DNA from 3 places in the Neobacillus sp. K501 genome. Region 2 is predicted to be linked to each of the others. Evidence: riboswitches for the same ligand, from Rfam matches in the RefSeq annotation. Region 2 holds a riboswitch; each other region holds the start of a gene.

Region 1 (6,684 bases), on a different contig from region 2:
CAATATCTAGTTCTCGTTTCAAATAACCGATAACAGGAATGTGACATTCCTGCTCAATCGCTTTCTTGACAAGCTGGAAATGACCTTCGCTCCCTACTTTATTTGCGATAACAGCAACAATATTGGGGCCCTCAACAAAACTTTGAAAACCCTTGACAACCGCTGCAGCACTTCGGGCCATACTTTCACAATTGACTACAAGTAAAACGGGGCTTTTCGTAATCATACTAATCTCAGCCGTACTTCCTTCATTGGTTTCTGGATTTTTCCCATCAAAAAAGCCCATTACCCCTTCGATGATGGAAATGTCAGACCCTCGACTGCCATGGGTGAAAATATCCAACACATCCTCTTTTGACAGCATCCAGCTATCTAAATTTCGAGAATTTCTTTTCGTTACTGCGGTATGATAGGAAGGATCAATATAGTCAGGTCCACATTTAAACCCCTGTACGGTTAAGCCAGATTTCTTTAATGCAGACATTAAACCGATGGTTACTGTTGTTTTTCCAACACCGCTTCCAGTGCCAGCAATGACCAATCTTCTTTCCGTCATCTACTCATTCTCCCTTCCGTGATGTTAATGAATCAACTCTACATTCTTACCAATCGCTTCCTTTATAGCACGATAGACGATTTGTCTGATTCCTTCCCCGAACATTGTGCCTGAGCTTGCATTCGGTAATATTTCCCCTTGCTGTGTAAGTGCAAGAAGCAGAGTATCGGTCGATTTACTAACTTTTTGAGAATCTACCATATGATGATCTTGCAATGCTTTCACTTTTGCCTCAATAGCCGCCATATATCCATCCACAAGGGCTCCATCTGTAAAATGGGCATCTATGAAAAGCATTAAGTTAATACTTCCCAGAGTATCCCCTGTCACAATTGCCATCATTTGAATGTTTTCAATTTCTTCCTTCACCATCACCATATCCCCGAGATTTGCTGCCGTCATGATCCCGGCTGCTTGTTCATGAGGAATGGAGTATTTCTCCATCAATTGATGTAAATCTCTTTCTGGGTGTGAGTTATGATTTTTTTCCGCCACATGATAATGACAAAAATGTTTTAACCACTGTATACCAGCACCCGTGAATGAATTGGATAAAGTCCGTAATGGCTTATCAAATTGAACGTGAAGATATTCTTCGGTTTGTTTTATTTTATAAGAACTATCAAAGTTTAGGGAATTGCTTGATGTAAAATAATTGGGTGTCATAAGAAGCTGTGGTTTTGGAACAGTTGGGTGAGCTTGAGATTTCACTTTCACCTCGTAAACCTTCTTTAATTGCTCTTCTTTCCTCAAAAGGTCTACATCTCCTACTTCTAAAAAGCTCCCATTATGAAGCAGGGCGATACGATCTGCATAGAGCGAAGCAACATTCAAATCATGGAGGATCGAAAAAATGGTTAACCCTGATGATAGTTGCCGTTCTTTCAGTAGATTCAACATGTGAAAGGTATGTTTAATATCCAAATGATTGGTAGGCTCATCCAAAAGTAAGATTTCAGGCTCCTGTGCTAAAGCTTTGGCCAATAAGACTCTTTGCTTTTCTCCACCACTAATCATTCGAAATGGAGTTTTTCGAAAGTCACTTATTTGGGTGAGCTCCATCACCTCATCAATGACTTTTCGGTCTGCCTTCGAAAGTTGTTTAAAAATCCCCTTTTGATGAGGATAACGTCCAAGACTAATGATTTCTTCCACGGAATAATCGAAGGAAACTTGAACTTCCTGTGTAAGTACCGCCATTTTTTTGGCTTTTTCAAGTTTAGAAAGGGATGTAATTTCTTTACCATCGATGGAAACTTTCCCGCTAATCCTTGATAACTGCCCGGTAATGAGTTTAAAAAGGGTTGTTTTTCCACTCCCATTCGGACCAAGAAGCGCAAAAAACTCTCCTTTATTAATGTCAAAATCTAAACCTTTAATAATGGGGGAATGGCTATATCCACCAACCAAGTTTTGAACGTGAATCATTTACTCGTCCCCCTCCCAAGTCTTTCTCTAATCAATAAAAGGGCAAATACAGGTGCACCAATTAAAGCAGTAATCACGCCAATTGGCAGCTCTTTTGGAGCAATCAGGGTTCTAGCCAGTAAATCAGCTAAAATGAGAAAAGCTCCTCCTATTAGCAAGGAGAGCGGAAGAACATGGCGATGATTCGGACCCGTTACAAGCCGGACAAGGTGTGGAATGACTAGTCCAACAAAGCCAATTGACCCTGAAACAGCGACTGCAGCTCCCGTTAATAACGAGGCACCAATGAGAACGAAGGTCTTCCCTTTTTTCACATCGACTCCAATATGATCGGCGGCATCCTCTCCCAGTGCCAAGGCATTTAATTCACGCTGGAAGTAGAACAGTATTATCGAGCCGATTATCATAAATGGTATAATGAGTTGAACATAGCTCCATCCTCTCATGGCAACACTGCCATATAACCAGTAGATAATTTGCGTCATCGCATCACGATCCCCTAATGAAATAAGGAGAGAGACAAACGCGCTTATAAAGGCACTAACGATAATTCCCGCTAAAATAATTGTTTCAATCGCTAAGCTTTTACTACTTAAGCGAACAAGTGCGAATACTATTAATAACGTGAATAAACCACCTAAAATAGCAAAAATCGGAAGCGTAAAATCCCCTAAAGCAACAATGGTCACTTGAAAAAACAAAACGAGAACGGCACCCAGCGAGGCACCCGAGGACACCCCAATCGTATAGGGATCTGCTAGTGGATTGCGTAATAATCCTTGAAAAGCTGCACCAGCTAACGATAGGGATGCCCCCACACAAAAAGCAAGAAGAACTCTTGGCAGACGAATATTCCAAATAATCATTTCTTCATTTTTGGCTACCTCGTCTAGTAAACTCACATGAAACACTTTTTCAAAGATAATATGTAAAATAGTCTGAACCGGAACGGTTACGCTGCTTGAAAATAAACCTAGAAGGCCTGTACCAAGTACAAGCCCTCCGCTTATCAAATATAACCAACCGATTTTATTGCTTAAAAATGTCCGGATAAATAAGTTCCGCAAGTGTCTCGACTCCTTCAATTAAACGAGGACCAGGTCTTGTCACCGTATCGTTATCAACATCAAACACTTTTCCATTTTTTACAGCCGGCACTTCTGTCCATCCTTCACGGTTTAATACCTCAGCTGTTGGATTGTCGATATAGTAGCCATACGTTGTAATGATCACTTCAGGGTCTAATTTGACAATTTCTTCTTCGGTCATTTTCACCCAGCCCTCTTGATCTTCTGCCGCATTAACAGCTTGAATGGACTCAAGCATCTCGTGCATAAAGGTGTTTTTTCCTGTCGTAAAAATGTCTGGAGCTGGCGAAACCTCTACCCAAACTTTCTTTTTATCTTTAATTGAATCTGCTGCTTTGTCTTTAATTGCTTGTAGACGCTCTTTCATATCAGTCACAATTTCTTCCGCTTCCGTCTTGGTTCCGGTAGCTTCCCCAATCATTTCAATGTTTTCATAAACATCTTTAAAGGAAGTAGCACTTCCAACAACAACCACATCAATACCGGCTTCTTCAAACTTTTTCAAGACATCTGGATGTGTTTTGTAATGATAATCCGTTACCAGAGCCACATCTGGTAGAAGGGAGAGAACAAGTTCTGCATTGATATCTTGTCCACCAACTTTCTCAATTTTAAGGGCTTCCTCTGGATAGTTATCATAATCGGATCTGCCAATTAATTTATCTCCTACTCCAAGAGCAAAGGCGATTTCGGTATTACTTGCTTGGATCGAAACAATGGTTTCAGGTTCCTCTTCTATCGTTACCTTTCGATTCGCATCATCGGTGATCGTGACAGGAAATTCCTTTCCACTATCACTTGTCTTTTCTTTTTCGGTAGCAACTGCTTTATCTTGCGAAGAGTTCTGTTCTTGTGTACCACATCCTGCAATAATCCCCATGCTTAACAGGAGAACAACTCCGAAATGACCCCATTTTCTTACAATCTCTTTCATCACATTTTCCTCCTTTAATTTTTGAACACAAAAAAACGCTGTTCCGGAGGAAAGCGTAAAGTAAAAAGGCAGTTTTATAATACTAAGTCTTGTCGACAGCATGATAACTTGCAATCTTGATAATAAGTAATATTATTTACCCAGTTGATTGCCTGCACTTTAAACATTCCTTTCCTCGAGGAAGCTTAAATACAAAATAGGCAGGTCTCCTGACTTGCGAATCAACGGTTGGTTTTCCCTTCCCATGTTTTTTAAAACACAGTGGATCTTTATAACCTTCCTACTCGCTTACAGTGGCGGGACCGTGTTGGATTTTCACCAACTTCCCTCTTAGTCTCAAATGAATCTCACTCAGATCATTTAAGAAACCTATTTGTCTAGTATTCATTTTTTGTTACAAAAGCTATTATAGTAGAGTATTCCACCTTTGTAAACTATTTCTAATCTCTCTTTTGGGTTATTCATGGAATCATAAATAATAGTTTCAACACTATATTAATAAAGAAACTGGACTTATTTATCTGTCTTTAATAAGTAAAGTTCTGTATGAGCATTGATATGCCCTAACGAACCTGCTCCGAGAACGCGATTCGTATGTATGGTTACCCTTATTTTCTGCCAAAAAGCTCACACATACCAACTAGTTAGTATGTGTGAGCTTTGGTTATACTTAGAAATTACTGAACTGCTGCCTTTGTTCCACCATCTACTAATAAGACATGACCAAATACATAATCTGAAGCCTTTGATGCTAAGAATAAAGCAGGGCCCTTCATATCAACATCTGAGCCAAAACGACCTGCTGGGGTTCTTTCAAGTATTTTTTCACCGGTATAGTCCAATAGACCATTTGTCATTTTTGATGGGAAAAAGCCAGGCGCAATGGCATTCACATGAACATTGTATGGGGCTAATTTAACAGCTAAATCTTGTGTAAAAGTAATGACTGCACCTTTACTGGTTGTATAACCAATCGCGTCCATAATCTTTGGATCTTGTCCTCCGAAACCAACGATAGAAGCAATATTAATGATTTTTCCAGAACCTTGTTCAACCATGATTTTTCCTACAGCCTGTGAAAAAAGGAAAACAGCCTTCAAGTTAACATCCATCACTTTATCCCAATGTTTAGCTTCCATTTCCAACGCTGGTGCACCCCATGAAGCACCACTATTGTTGACTAAAATATCAATCGTTCCGAATTCTTGGATTGTTTTCTCTACCACTCTTTGAATATCTTCGGCTTTTGAAACATCACATTCTAATGCGAGTGAACGTACACCCATTTTTTCAAGTCGTTCACTGACTTCTTGGCATGCCTCTACTTTCCTGGAACATACCACAACATTGGCTCCCGCTTCGGCAAAGGCAAGGGCAATCTGTTCGCCAAGTCCCCTTCCGCCTCCTGTAACGATAGCTGTTTTTCCTTTGATATCATATAATTCGCTAATATTCATTTTCATTTCTCCTTTCTAATAGTTATTTAGTTCCAATTGCTGACTCATCCCGAAGTGATCTACGCAACAATTTTCCAACCGAGGTTTTTGGCAGCTCGTCCCGAAACTTAACAGATTTAGGTACTTTATAAGGTGCCAAATATTGCTTCGAGAAGTGAATCATTTCTTCTTCTGTTACCAAGGCATCATTGACCAATTTGATAAAGGCTTTAACGGTTTCACCTCGATAGGGATCAGGCACACCAACAACAATGACTTCTTGAACGGCTTCATGATTATAGAGGACCTCTTCAATTTCACGAGGATACACATTGAAACCACTAGCAATGATCATGTCTTTTTTACGATCGACGATATAAAAATAACCATCTTCGTCCATTCTTGCTATATCACCTGTATGAAGCCATCCGTTTATGATCGTTTCCTCTGTATCTTCAGGACGGTTCCAGTATCCCTTCATAACCTGTGGACCTTTAACAATTAATTCACCAATTTCTCCAACCGGCACTTCTTCAAACCCATAATCAGTTACTTGGACAATCCTCACCTCGAGACTTGGAACTGGTAAACCAATACTTCCAACTTTTCTCTCAAGAAAAGATGGGTTGATATGTGTCGAAGGAGATGCTTCTGAAAGGCCGTATCCTTCACATATCTTACCTCCTGTTCGTTTTTCAAATAAATGTAATTGTTCAATCGGCATTGCTGCCCCGCCACTGTTATAATAAGGAATTTTATCGAATCCGTATTCTTCTAGTTTCGGATGGTTATTCAATGCAATAAACATGGTCGGTACGGCTGAAAATTGGAATGGACGGTGACGTTTAACCGTTTCCATTACTTCCTGTACGTCAAAACGAGGCAGGATAATAAGATTACTGCCCGTATGGATGCCAAGAAATACATTACACGTCAGACCATACACGTGGAACATTGGCAGGACAGACATAACTTTTGGATTATGAGGCGTATCAATGGTTTTAAATATAAAATCATTTACTTGTTCTAAATTGGACATGATATTTCTGTGAGTCAGCATGACACCTTTTGATACACCGGTTGTTCCACCCGTGTATTGCAAAATCGCTACTTCCTCTTCTGCATCAATTTCAACTTGGGGTGCAGATTTAGTGTCCATTTCTACAAGACTATCAAAATAATAATCTTCTTCTGTAAGTTCATTAGTTTGATGTCCAAAGCCCACAACCACAATACGTTTAA
Region 2 (6,684 bases):
GCAGCGATGTTTTTCGCATTCCTCCATAATTGACTTGAGTTTTGAAGGAGGGTAATGAACGCCGGTTGGATTATTGGGATTACATAGGAATAATGCATCTACCTTCGACAAATCTGGGAGAGTTAAGGAAAAGTCTGGTCCCGCTAAAGAATGGTATGAGATTTCACATTTATTTGCTAGGCAAGCTTTTTCATATTCAGAAAAGGTAGGCTGGATAATTCCTATTTTTTTACCTGCTAGCATCCTTGCCACGAGGGTAATCAGCTCTGCTCCGCCATTACCAATTATAATCGAATCTGGGCTAATCGATTCTCTCTTTGCAATCATTTCTTTTAATTGAAAAGCGTAAGGATCTGGATAAACCGATATCTCACGATAAAATTCGCCCCATTTTTCTTTTATAGCAGCTGGTGGACCGATTGGATTGATGTTCGCACTAAAATCAATATACTCCCCGGGAAGCTCGAGCCCCATTGCCTTATATAAATACTGTGGATTGGAACCATGTGAAGGCCATTTCAATCGTCATCCCTCCGATCCATAATAATACTAAAAACAATATTACTGTTCTGGTTAAAATCCTATTTGCTTGCTTTATATGTTCAGCTTGAATGGGTACCAAAGGTTCACCCATTTTTGCCCGGTTCGAAATCATACCTTTGTAGAAGTTGATCCCACCAAGCTGAATAGCTAATATGGCAGCAACAGCAGCTTCACCCCAGCCGCTATTTGGGCTAGGATGCTTTTTTGCATCACGGAACAAGATTGACCATGCTTTTCGGTAACTCATTCTCTTCGGCCCATTTCCTATTAGCATTAATATTCCTGTCAACCGACTAGGAATCCAGTTCATCACATCATCGAATTTCGCTGAAGCCCAACCAAATTCTTTGTACCTTTCGTTTTTGTGACCAACCATTGAATCACAGGTATTGACTGCACGGTAAACCATAGCAAGCGGGGCTCCGCCGATTAGCGCCCAAAACAATGGTGCTGTCACTCCATCACTTGTATTTTCAGCAACCGTCTCTATCGCTCCGCGGGCAATTTCATTTTCCTTTAAATGATCAGTATCGCGGCCTACAATATACGATAGTTTGATCCTTGCCTCTCCCAAATCCCCTTTTATTAGCGGACGATATACCTCCATAGATGCCTCTTTTAAGCTTTTTTGGGCAACGGTTGTCGCTATCATAATCGCTTCCACAGCCATACCAATATACGGGTGTATCTGATAGCCCATGATTACCAAGAGAATAGCAATAGATAGAACGGAAATTAAAACAAAAACGAGCATTTTGACTCCTTTCCATTTTTTATTCCTCCCCTGGTTCAAACGTTTTTCCCAGAAAGAAATCATTGTCCCAATCCATCTGACTGGATGTGGCCAATGTGGTGGATCTCCTATTAGCAGGTCAATAAAATAAGCAATGGTGATAGCAGTTAAGTGATAGACAATCATACTTGTTTCCTTTTTTGAGATTTTTGAATTGCCTCTGTCGTACATTCGTATACAGCTTTGCTAATCAGTTTCCCTAAAGGGGTAATCGTTCCCGCAAACTCAAGATATTCGCCAGATTGTGTCGCAGCGATTAATATACTATCTGTTGAGGTACCTGTAGCTATGGTGCCTGTCACCGCATCGATAACCTTTAAATCATTCATTGCCTTCGTTTTGGCTTCTGTAGCCGTCATGATAGATTGAATAAATGCTTCTTCGGTCATTTCCCCGTTGACGAAGACCCATGTATTGATGGTGCCTGGCACCATTTCGAATGAGTGCATTTCGCTTTTAGAGGCATCAATTGCATTTCCGACACCTGCAGTGACGACAATGAATACAGAAAAACGATCCTCTTCTAAAATTTTATAGGATACGTCCTCCAGATACACAGCCGTCATCATCCCTACCGTTTCGGATGGTTCAAACCGATTAGACCTTAAATAGTCCGCCATTTCCTTGCGATGATCACTACAATTGTAATCCTTTCCAACATGTCGATTGACAAAGTGATGATACCAACCTGTTCCTGAACCAATTACACCTGAAGACATTGTTCTTAACGGAAGCGGCGAAGTTAACGTGATCATTTCATCCGAAATCGTTAATAAAACCTCATTAATGATCAAATTCTCTTCTATCTTTTTCCCTTCCACTTCCGGCAATAATACGATTTGTGGGGCAGCAATTTTCGGATGGGGATGTTTCTGAATTTCGGTATTATAGACTTCCCTTATTCTTTCTTCTCTTAATACTTCATTGGGAGCATGGTCAATATGAATACTCCCTTTCTCTAGTAATAACAAGCGATCACAATACAAGCCCGCTAAATTCAAATCATGAAATATGGAAATTACCGTTAAACCTGAATCTTTCGTCCATTTTTTAAGGAAATCAAGTAACTCCTTTTGATAGGATAAATCTAAATGGTTCGTTGGTTCATCTAAAAGGAGAATTTCGGGTTCTTGCGCAAGAGCCTGCGCAAGAAACACCCTTTGTTTTTCACCGCCTGATAATTCCTGAATATTTTTATTTTGGAAGGAAGATATGCCTGTCTGCATCATGACTCTTTGAACAATTTCCTCATCATTATCCCCCCATGATTGAAACCATCCTGTTTGATGGGCATAACGCCCTAGCGCAACCGTCTCTTTCACGGTGTAGGAAAAAGAAGGTGGCGAATGCTGAGATAAGACCGCAATCATTTTGGCCAGCTGCTTCGTTTTATAGTCCTGAACTCTTTTTCCTTTAATCAGGATTTCACCCGTTTCAAATGGTAAGATACCGCTCACCATTTTTAACAATGTCGTCTTGCCGCTTCCATTTGGTCCAAGTATCCCATAAAGCTCCCCAGTTTGAACGTTGAAGGAAACATCCTTCAGGACTGATTCACCTGAATATCCTCCTGAAACTTGTTGAACGCTAAGCATTCTTAACCACTTCTTTCCATCCGTTTTCTTTGTAATAAAATGACTGCAAATATCGGGGCACCAATAAAGGCGGTGATAACCCCTATCGGTAATTCGGTAGGGGAAATAATTGTCCGGGACAGGAGATCTGCCAAGATTAAAAATCCGCTTCCCGTTACTATCGCTAATGGCAGCAAATGCTTATGATCTGGACCCCACAATAATCGAGAGAGATGGGGAATGACAAGTCCTACAAAACCAATGGTTCCAGAAACAGCCACTGCTGCTCCAGTTAGGATCGAACCCGCTGTTAAAACCACTAGCTTCCGTTTTTGAACGTTAACCCCTAAATGCTGCGCTCTTTCTTCTCCAAACGACATCGCATTTAGTTCTTTCACATTAAAAAGCAAGATGACGGAACCAATGATAAAAAATGGCAAAATAATTTTTATGTATTCCCAGCCGCGCATCGATACACTGCCCAACAACCAGCCAATAATCTGTCTAAGCTCATCTCCTGTTAAAGCAATCATTAGTGAAATAATCGCACCCAGAAACGAACTAAAGATAATTCCCGTTAATATAATCGTTTCCACTCTCATCGAACGATCAATTTTACGAGCGAAAGCAAGTACTAAAAAGATCGTGATAAAGGAAAACAAAATACTTAGAAGCGGCAGTGTGAAGTTGCCAATAAAGGGGATGGAAATTTGAAAAAACAAAGTAAGTACAGCCCCGACTGAAGCGCCAGAGGATACACCTAATGTAAAGGGATCGGCTAATGGATTTCTTAAAAGACCTTGAAAGGCCGCTCCTGCAATGGCAAGAGCTGCTCCTACAAGACCTGCTAAAATTACTCGGGGTAAACGGATATTTATAACAATACTCGAATACATCGGGTCAATCTGATCAAGTGAAATAAAGCCAGTTAGTTTTGCGATAATAATTTGAATAATCGTATAAATCGGGACCGAAACACTGCCAATCGATATCCCTAATAGTATCGAAAAGAGCAGGAAACCTCCGGCAAAAAAATAGGCTATTAACTTATTATTTAAAAACTTCTGGATAGACAGCCTTTGCAAGTTCCTCTACTCCTTCAACAATCCTAGGACCTGACCGGGTCACACGATCAGAGTCTACATCGATGACTTGCTTGTTTTTAATTGCATTGACATTTTCCCAGCCTTTTCGGCTTAACACTTGCTCATCCGCATTTTTAACATAAAATCCATAAGTAGTAATGATGACATCTGGATTACGGTTAATAATTGCTTCTTGATCCATCGCAACCCAGCCTTCTTGGTCGTTTGCGATATTCTCTGCATTTATAAAACGCAACATTTCATCCATAAAAGTATTTTTACCAGTCGTAAAAATTTCTGGTTCCGCCCCTACCTCAATGAACACCTTTTTCTTCTCGGAGATTTCAGCAGCTTTCTCTTTTATTTCAGCCAATTTCTCCTCCATTTCTTTCACTAGCTCTTCTGCTTTGATTGTTTCACCTGTAGCTTTCCCAATCAAACTAATGGTGTCATTTACCTCCTCAAAATTTTGCGCATCATCCACGATTAATACGGTAATTCCAGAATCGCTTAACTGCTTCAGACCTTCTGCTGTATGTTGTGAGGCATGTGCTAACACTAAATTAGGCTGTAAAGCAATAATTTTTTCTAAGTTAACTTCCATGCCGCCCACTTTCTCTTTTTTTGAGACTTCTTCAGGATAATTATCATAATCTGATACTCCAACGATTTCTTCTTTAAGTCCTAATGCATAGGCAATCTCAGTATTACTTGGTATTAAAGAAACAATTTTTTCAGGTTTTTCGCTAATGACTACCTCTTGGTCAAAGGCATCCTTAATGGTTACCGGAAAAGCTTTATCTGTTGATTGTTGCTCAGAACTGCCTTTTGTTTCTTCCTTAGGACTTTCGTTTTGTTCACCGCAGGCTGTTAATACACCAATGGATAATAATAAAATAAATAATAACGAAGATAATTTTTTCATTTTTTCCTCCTATGTACGGCATTTTGATCATAAAAAAGTGTGAATAAAAAATAAAACATCTCTACATTTATGTAGAGATGTTGGTTCGATAGATCCTTATACTTTATAAGTAAAAAGGCACTAGTCTTCCACACCTCCCTATCCTCGTAGGTTCCTTTTGGCGCAAGAATTAGGCAGGTTTCCTGACTTATGGTCATCGCTTCCTATGTCTTCCCATCTTTCGACAGTGACATTTTATAGGTTGCTCCCAATTACAGTGGCGGGACCGTGTTGGCTTTTCACCAAACTTCCCTATTAAGCTTAAAATCTTTAGAAAAAGATTTCTAGCACCTATTCTTCAATTATTTTTTTATGATAGTCCTATTATATAATAACGTGGAGAATTTTGTATCATTTTTGCTAATTTCTACAAAATGGATTATTATTGCTCAATAACTCTACAAAGATTTGCCATTTCAATTGCCCCTGCTGCTGCTTCCCATCCTTTATTCCCTGCTTTTGTTCCAGCACGCTCAATCGCTTGCTCAATGGAATCAGTCGTTAACACACCAAAAATAACCGGGATGCCACTTTCTAATGTAATTTTAGAAACACCTTTTGCTACTTCATTGCAAACATAATCAAAATGAGGAGTTGATCCTCGGATGACTGTACCTAAAGTAATCACGGCATCATACTTTTTACTTTTAGCCATTTTCTGGGCGATTAACGGAATTTCAAACGCACCTGGCACCCATGCTATATCGACATCAGATTCGCTTACACCATGTCTTTTTAAAGCATCCTGTGCTCCACTTAACAATTTACTCGTAATAAATTCATTAAAACGGCCAACAACAATTCCTATTTTTAAACCTGATCCAACTAAATTACCTTCAAAAAGATTATTCATCCATAATTCCTCCAAATATAAATTTTTCCATATTTTCGCTAAACTTATCTTTGACTAGCCTGCTCCAATTTCTTCCTATATTCAATTAAGTCTTTAATCGTAATAAATTTAACTTTTAATTTATCTGCAATTTCCCTTAACTGGGGAACTCGTGCCATTGTCCCATCTTCATTCATTATTTCACAAATTACCCCTGCCGGCTTTGCCTGACATAATTTTGCTAAGTCCACTGCTGCCTCTGTATGTCCCGTCCTACTAAGAACGCCACCTTTTTTTGCAACTAAAGGAAAAATATGTCCTGGTCTTTTAAAATCAGCAGGTTTTGCTTCAGAATCGAGCATACTTAAAATTGTTGCAGAACGCTCGAAAGCAGAAATCCCTGTAGTTGAAAATTCATGATCAATACTAACTGTAAAGGCTGTTCCATGGGGATCGGTGTTATGGGCTACCATTGGGCCTAATTCTAGTTTATCTGCTAGTTCCTCTTCAATTGGAACACAGATCAACCCTCTTCCATGTGTTGCCATTAAGTTGATCACATCTGGTGTAGCCCTTTCTGCAAGGGCAATAAAGTCACCTTCATTTTCCCTGTTCTCATCATCACAAACGATGACAACCTTCCCTTGTTTTAATTCTGTCAGTGCTTCTTCAATTGTATCAAACATCCTATCCTCCCCTTCCTCATAATCCTTCTAGATTATTGTTTGCCGTTTCTACAAAAATAATGGTAAGACCTTTAGTAAAAGCCATTTTCTTCTAAGAACTTGGCCGTTAAACCTGATGCACTCTTATTAGAGGTTTGTCCGGAAGTACTCATCAAAAAATGTCCTACATATTTACCAATCATGTCACATTCTAGATTAACAATTTCA
Region 3 (6,684 bases), on a different contig from region 2:
GTTGGCGTAAACGCCCTCTCATCCTTTTCCTGTTGGAATTTACTGATAAGCGGGATTAATACCACCAAACGCGAAAGTCTTTGCTCTTCCTCTTCAAAAATATGATGATAATATAGTCGTTCATGGTCGTCCGTCGCATTTTGAATGACTGGGTCAAGCATGTTCATAAATTTTTCAATTGCATCTTTCGTTGTAGTAAAAATCTGATAAAAAATCTTTAATTCCTCTTGCAAAGCCTGCACCCCCTCATTCTCACTAAAAGTCATTATTGACGGGGAATCACTTTCTAAAACCTTCAATTGTAAAAAAGTTTTGGACATCGGTAATGGTGTGAATAACTCTAATTTCTTGATACATAATAACTATGGGTTATGACTACAATCATGAGGAGGAAATATATAAATGATGCAAAACCAACAGGGACCAACTCACCAAAATATGCATACAGGAAATGTGCCACAGCAGATGAATCATGGCGGCCATGAACTGTTTGATGTTCATGAGGTACTTTCCTCGGCAATTGGAACGATGAATCAGTATATGTTACTCAGGGAGCATATTAAAGACCCAGAGTTACGTGATATTGGTGACCGCCAATATCAATTTATGCAAGATGAATACAACATTACCGTAGAAAGCTTTACAACCGGACAAGATCCTTCCCATCGTACAACAAGCTATAAAATGACCCAGGGGAATGACTTCGTCTATGGGATGAAGCCGTCTCAACCGAAAAAACCGTGGCAGTCTACTATGGAGATTTCTGATGAATTCATCTCAAGCTGTATGCTGGCATCTTGCAAAAATGGCGCCACGGCTAAGACAATGGCTGCCTGTGAAGTAACAAACCCTGTTGTCCGCCGAGTATTAGCTGCTTCTGTCCCAAATTGTATTGAAATGGCTTATGAACTCTCCATCTATCAAAACAAACATCATTATTATCAGGTACCTCAACTCGCACAGCAGGATATGACTCAATTACTAAACGCCTTTGCCCCAGCTCAAGGCCAAGTACAAATGCAAACACAAATGCCCAATACAAATATGAATAATATGAACAACATGAACAATATGCCTCATTAAAAAAGAAAAGGCTGCCCTTTTGTTCCTTATAAAAAGGATAAAGGGCAGCTTTTTTTAGGTTAGCGCCTACCTAAAAATTCAATTGCCAGCGCCATATAATAACGGATCGATTCTAAGAAAGTATCGACTTCTACATATTCATTCGGCTGATGAGCAAGACTGGCAATCCCAGGACCGATTCATTCTAAAAAACCCTTTAACTCTAGTAACTTTTTTTCACGAGAAGTTTTTCTCTTACTTGTACTGCAGCTTTAACCATGGTCTCAAGTGCTGCAACCGTCTCTTCAAAACCACGCGTTTTCAAGCCACAATCTGGATTAATCCAGAATAAATTTGGATCGAGAACTTGAAGTGCCCGATCAATGTTTTTTATCAACTCTTCAACCTTTGGCACCCGTGGACTATGAATATCATATACTCCAAGTCCGATGCCTTTATTATAAGTATGTTGCTCAAAGGCGTTAATGAATTCTCCATGACTTCTTGATGTTTCAATAGAAATCACATCCGCATCTAAGCCATTAATGGCCTCAATAATATCCTCAAAGTTCGAATAACACATATGGGTATGAATTTGCGTTTCATTTCGTACCGAGGCTGTTGCAAGTTTAAAAGCATATACCGCAGCATTCAAATAACTTTCCCATCGTTCTCGCTTTAAGGGCAGCCCTTCACGAAGAGCCGGTTCATCCACTTGAATCATTCGGATTCCATTTTCCTCTAATTGTTCCACTTCTTCTCTTAGTGCAAGAGCAATTTGATTGGCTACATCAAAGCGGGATATATCATCACGAACAAACGACCAGTTTAAAATGGTAATCGGACCTGTCAGCATCCCTTTTACAGGCTTGGTTGTTAGCGACTGAGCATATGCTGTTTCCTTGACTGTCATGGGTAAACGATAAGCGACATCACCATAAATAAGCGGAGGCTTCACACATCGTGATCCATAGGACTGCACCCAGCCGAATTTTGTAAATTGAAATCCTGCTAATTTTTCACCAAAATATTCAACCATATCGGTCCGTTCGAATTCCCCATGTACAAATACATCTAACTGAAGGTTTTCTTGAATTTCAATCCATTTTTTTATTTCTGCTTTTATATAATTCTCGTATTCATTGTCCGTAATCTCGCCTTTACGCCAATTTAAACGCTGCTTTCTTACCTCCTGTGTTTGAGGAAAGCTTCCAATCGTTGTGGTTGGAAGAAGCGGTAATTGAAAAGCCAAACTCTGAACTTTTTGTCTGTCATTAAATACTGCTGAACGATCAGCACTGTATGTATGGAGCTCCTGAATGGCTCTTCGTACTTGTGCATTGTTTCGAAAAGATGATTCATTTATTGCTTGAATGGCGTTTGTACTTTGTGTGATTTCTTCACGTATTGCCTCATTTCCGTCCTGCACGCCTTTTGCAAGTTGAGCCACTTCCGTTAATTTTTCATCTGCAAAGGAAAGAGCATCTTTTAGAACTGCATTAAGAGCTTCTTCACTCTTAATCGTTACTGGCACATGTAATAAGCTAGATGAAGGTTGTACAATAAAACGATCTCTAGGTACAATCTCTGTGATTTCAGCGAGAATAGAGAGCTTATCAGCTAGATTAGCACGCCAAATATTACGTCCATCAATAACACCTGCAGCTAGTACTTTATCATTTGGGAACCCATATTTTTTTAATGCAGCAAGATTCTGACCATGATCATGAACAAAATCAAGTCCAATACCATGCACAGGGATTGAAACCACTTCTTCGTAATGATCAACACTATCAAAATAAGTTTGTATTATCACTTTTAGTTTTGGAGCAGCGGCAGCCAATTGTTGATAGACTTCGTGAAACAGTGAAACATCTTCTTGGGAAATCGTTGTGGATAGAATTGGTTCATCAATTTGCACCCATTCTGCACCTTCGTTCTGTAATTCGCGTAGAATAGTCGCATAAAGTGGAACAAACTGAGCGACAACTGTTTTTAATTCATTTTGTTTATAACCTTTTGATAGCTTTATAAATGTAATCGGACCTAAGATAACAGGCTTACCATTAATATCAAGTTCTTGCTTCGCTTCTTTATATAAGTGAAGCGGTTGGTTCTCCAGTAATTCAGGCACAGCTTCATCGAGCTCTGGAACAATATAATGATAGTTTGTGTTAAACCACTTCGTCATTTCCGCTGCTACTGCATCACCCGTTCCCCGTGCGATATTAAAATACGTCTCTAACGAAACTTTCTCCCCTCTACATCCAAATCTCTTTGGAACGAGGCCAAACATAACAGCTGTATCAAGTACATGATCATAAAAAGTAAAATCGCCAACAGGAATTAGATCAATCCCTTTTTCCTTTTGCTTCTGAAGATGATGCAAACGAATCTCTTTCATATGTCTTAGGAAGGTTTCCTCATCTAGCTTACCAGCCCATAACTTTTCTAACGCTTTTTTCCACTGACGTTGTTCACCAATCCTTGGATAACCTAAATTCGAGCTTTTTACGGTATTCATGTAACTTTTCCACTCCTTGTTTATTTAGATTTTCGTCTTCAACAAAAAATCTCCCTTTTCTAAGTAGAAAAGAGAGATTCATACGCATAGTTAACTAGAGTTGAGACAAGCAGAGTTTCCCAACACGTATTCTTCACCCCTCCCTATATCCACGTAGAGTACAAGCGCACACAACAGGCAGGTCTCCTGACTTAGGTTCATCACAACTTATCCCTTCCCATTTCTTATGAAACAGTGGTCATTAATAAGTTGCTCCCCATTACAGTGGCGGGACCGTGCCGGAATTTCACCGGACTTCCCTTTTAAGCTGAGTAAATCTTTTACACAGCACCTGTTGGTTTTTTATTCACTTTTTAAAATTTTTAGAATTTAATAGCCATATTAACATGTTAAATAGAGACTGTCAAAGTAAAATCGATTTCTATCTGTGAAGATAGATTATAGATACTTCTGTTATTCCACCAAATAGACGGGCTGGTCGCGATATAGGATTGAAAAACTTGAGGTTCGTGGCAGTGTTGTTGTCAGCATAATCGTATGTGAGACAGAGAAAAAGGGAAACGATATCGTTTCCCTTTCCTTACGGTTTCTTTTTCTAAAATCGAATGAAAAATCAATTCATTTAACAGCTTTTTTCATATACGGTTAATGCTTCTATCACAAATTGTTTGATGTCTGCTTCATCCTTTGGCTCAGGGTTAAACTCTATTTTTAATGGCTCCCCAACTATAGTTCCCCCTTGCTCTTCAATAAGCTTATAGAGTTGGTTTAGGGCACCGCAAAATTCCGGATAGCTCATATCTCCTGAACCGAAAATCGCAAAAGGATGCTGTTCGAGATCCAATTGTTCGATTTCTTCAATAATATCAAGGCATTCGTCTGGGTAATCTCCATCTCCCCATGTATACATTCCGATGAAGGTTAAATCATAGTTTAATAATTCCGTAGCTGATTGAATACTAAGAATATCGTCTAAAATGACCTCGTGATTTTGTTCTCTAAGCTTAGCAGCGATGATATCCGCAATGGCTTCCGTATTTCCCGACATACTTGCATAAAAAACGCCAATCTTCATTCCGATTCCACTCCATTCAATGTACAAGTTTAGGGACTCCACAGTTATTAACGATCCATTTACTTTCAACCGGTGAACAGATAAATAGTTGATTTTCAATGCCTGCCCCTCTAAATCCATGGCCAGCAACAATTTCAATAGGATGTAAGCACATGCTATCTTTTTGCACTTCATAGATTCTTGAAAAACCATATTTATCATGACTCGTGGTTGCATATAGCTTACGTTCTGCACTAAATAGATCTAAAAAGGCCTTTTTTTCTACAATAGGCTGATCGAACGGAATCCAGCGATTCTGATAAGGGCATAGCATTTCAATTGAACCTTTACCTGAACGGGATTCTCCTTTTGAGATAAAGATGTATCCATCATCGTCTTTGTAAATCGAAGAAATCATCGTTTGTGTTTCCTTTTTTATTAGCTTTAATTCCCTTGAGCTAAAGCTATATTTCCATAAGCCACCGTATTCCCTATTGATTTGCGTTCCAATGTAAATACTGTCATGATCATAGAGCAGGGAACGGATGACGGGCTGAACGGCTAAAGATTTAAATGGCTTGATAATATGCCAATTAGAGCCAAAATTATTAGAGATATAAAGGTTACTACCTCCATGTGTAACTACGAGTCCATGACGATTACCCGTTATATCCCACAACCGCTGCGGAGTTGGAAAAGATGTATGCGTCCATTTATTTTCCTGGAGATTGTATCGAACAATCGTGCCATAATCACCAATTCCGAAAATATATGCTCCTAAATTTATCAGCTTGTATATGTTTTCTGACATACGATATTGGAGAAGCCATTCCCCATCTTCAAAGGAATAAATCCCTTCCTGCTTTACTGCCACCATGAAAGGAATCTCCCGAGTAGCTAAAACTGCCGTTGCTCCTCGATCAAACATGTTCCATTTCCTTTTTGGCCATCACCCATGTCAATACGGATTGAGCGAATTGCTGACACTCTGCTATTTGTTCCTCCGTTTCAGGATTAAGCTCTATTTTCAACAATTCCGGAAAAACATCGCTGCCTCTTTCTTTTAAGCGGGTGGCAAATGTATCGACAGCTGCACAGAATTGCGGATAATCATGATCACCAGACCCGAAACAGGCTGTATAAACTCCAGTTAAATTTAGGTGATTCAATTCTTCAAAGAAATCCTCTGCTTCATACGGAAGATCCCCATCTCCCCAGGTATAAGCACCAATGAAACTACAATCGTAGTCAAGAATTCTGTTGGCTTGGGTTGTTTCAAGACTTTCCACTTCCACCTCACAACCTGCTGCGAGAAGTTCTTCCTTTAGAATATTTGCCATATCTTCTGTATTTCCAGACATACTTACATATCCAATTAGTATTTTCACTTATTCCTGCCCCCTAAATGATAATGGTTTTCATTTACTAGTTGATTCGATAATAAATGATAATGATTATCAATGTCAATTAAATTTTAAAATTTAGTTATTTTTTACTCTCAATATTAAGCACGCAATAGGTTTTCATTATTTTCAAAGAAATCCCTATCACTATTGAAAGAGATTTCAAAAAAGATTAAAATAAAATAGAACATACGTTTCCTCGTTGGAGATTCAATTTATTTTATGAAGGAGGTATAAACGTGGAAATCTGGGAGGCTTCTTATATCGCAGGAATAATTGATGGTGAAGGTTCAATTCCATTAACTAGAATGCATGAAAATGAATATCGTCGCCCATGTGTAACGATAGCTTCTACAGATAGAGAACTTTTAGTTTATATACAATCCTTAACAGGAGGAACAATCATAAATAAAAAAAACTATATGCCAGAACGGCATAAATACTCATTTACATTAAATATTAAGAAAAAAGATAGAGTGTTATCCATATTAAAACAAACTTACCCTTATCTAAGATTTGATAAAAAAAGGAACCGAGCTTTATGGATATTAAATAATTATGAAAATGTGTGACCTAGGAATGGTAAGTACAACAGGGAAATGGTAGAGATAAAAATAGCATTTGAAGAGGCTTTTTTTGAA

What was found. A riboswitch is a leader RNA that binds a small molecule or an ion and turns the genes downstream of it on or off. The one in region 2 is predicted to bind cobalamin.
Region 1: it holds a riboswitch for cobalamin, as region 2 does, so the genes downstream of both, ACWM35_RS13770 (ABC transporter substrate-binding protein) here and ACWM35_RS00565 (ABC transporter substrate-binding protein) in region 2, are expected to answer to the same signal.
Region 3: it holds a riboswitch for cobalamin, as region 2 does, so the genes downstream of both, metE (5-methyltetrahydropteroyltriglutamate--homocysteine S-methyltransferase) here and ACWM35_RS00565 (ABC transporter substrate-binding protein) in region 2, are expected to answer to the same signal.

The regions. Positions count from the first base shown of each region.
Region 1 is NZ_JBSLYA010000005.1:181,339-188,022, reverse strand. Features, by position in the region: gene ACWM35_RS13785 (cobyrinate a,c-diamide synthase) at 1-556, opposite strand, end outside; gene ACWM35_RS13780 (ATP-binding cassette domain-containing protein) at 581-1,984, opposite strand; gene ACWM35_RS13775 (FecCD family ABC transporter permease) at 1,981-3,051, opposite strand; gene ACWM35_RS13770 (ABC transporter substrate-binding protein) at 3,014-4,006, opposite strand; cobalamin riboswitch at 4,189-4,394, opposite strand; gene ACWM35_RS13765 (SDR family oxidoreductase) at 4,684-5,463, opposite strand; gene ACWM35_RS13760 (long-chain-fatty-acid--CoA ligase) at 5,486-6,684, opposite strand, start outside.
Region 2 is NZ_JBSLYA010000001.1:111,850-118,533, forward strand. Features, by position in the region: gene cobD (threonine-phosphate decarboxylase CobD) at 1-522, opposite strand, end outside; gene cbiB (adenosylcobinamide-phosphate synthase CbiB) at 479-1,462, opposite strand; gene ACWM35_RS00555 (adenosylcobinamide amidohydrolase) at 1,459-2,931, opposite strand; gene ACWM35_RS00560 (FecCD family ABC transporter permease) at 2,934-3,995, opposite strand; gene ACWM35_RS00565 (ABC transporter substrate-binding protein) at 3,961-4,920, opposite strand; cobalamin riboswitch at 5,076-5,269, opposite strand; gene ribH (6,7-dimethyl-8-ribityllumazine synthase) at 5,342-5,812, opposite strand; partial or broken gene ribB (3,4-dihydroxy-2-butanone-4-phosphate synthase) at 5,860-6,477, opposite strand; gene ribE (riboflavin synthase) at 6,549-6,684, opposite strand, start outside.
Region 3 is NZ_JBSLYA010000009.1:118,092-124,775, reverse strand. Features, by position in the region: gene ACWM35_RS19240 (IMEF encapsulin system ferritin-like cargo protein) at 1-242, opposite strand, end outside; gene ACWM35_RS19235 (spore coat protein) at 406-1,083, shown strand; gene metE (5-methyltetrahydropteroyltriglutamate--homocysteine S-methyltransferase) at 1,286-3,586, opposite strand; cobalamin riboswitch at 3,746-3,936, opposite strand; gene ACWM35_RS19225 (flavodoxin) at 4,209-4,688, opposite strand; gene ACWM35_RS19220 (hypothetical protein) at 4,678-5,568, opposite strand; gene ACWM35_RS19215 (flavodoxin) at 5,561-6,028, opposite strand; gene ACWM35_RS19210 (LAGLIDADG family homing endonuclease) at 6,283-6,615, shown strand.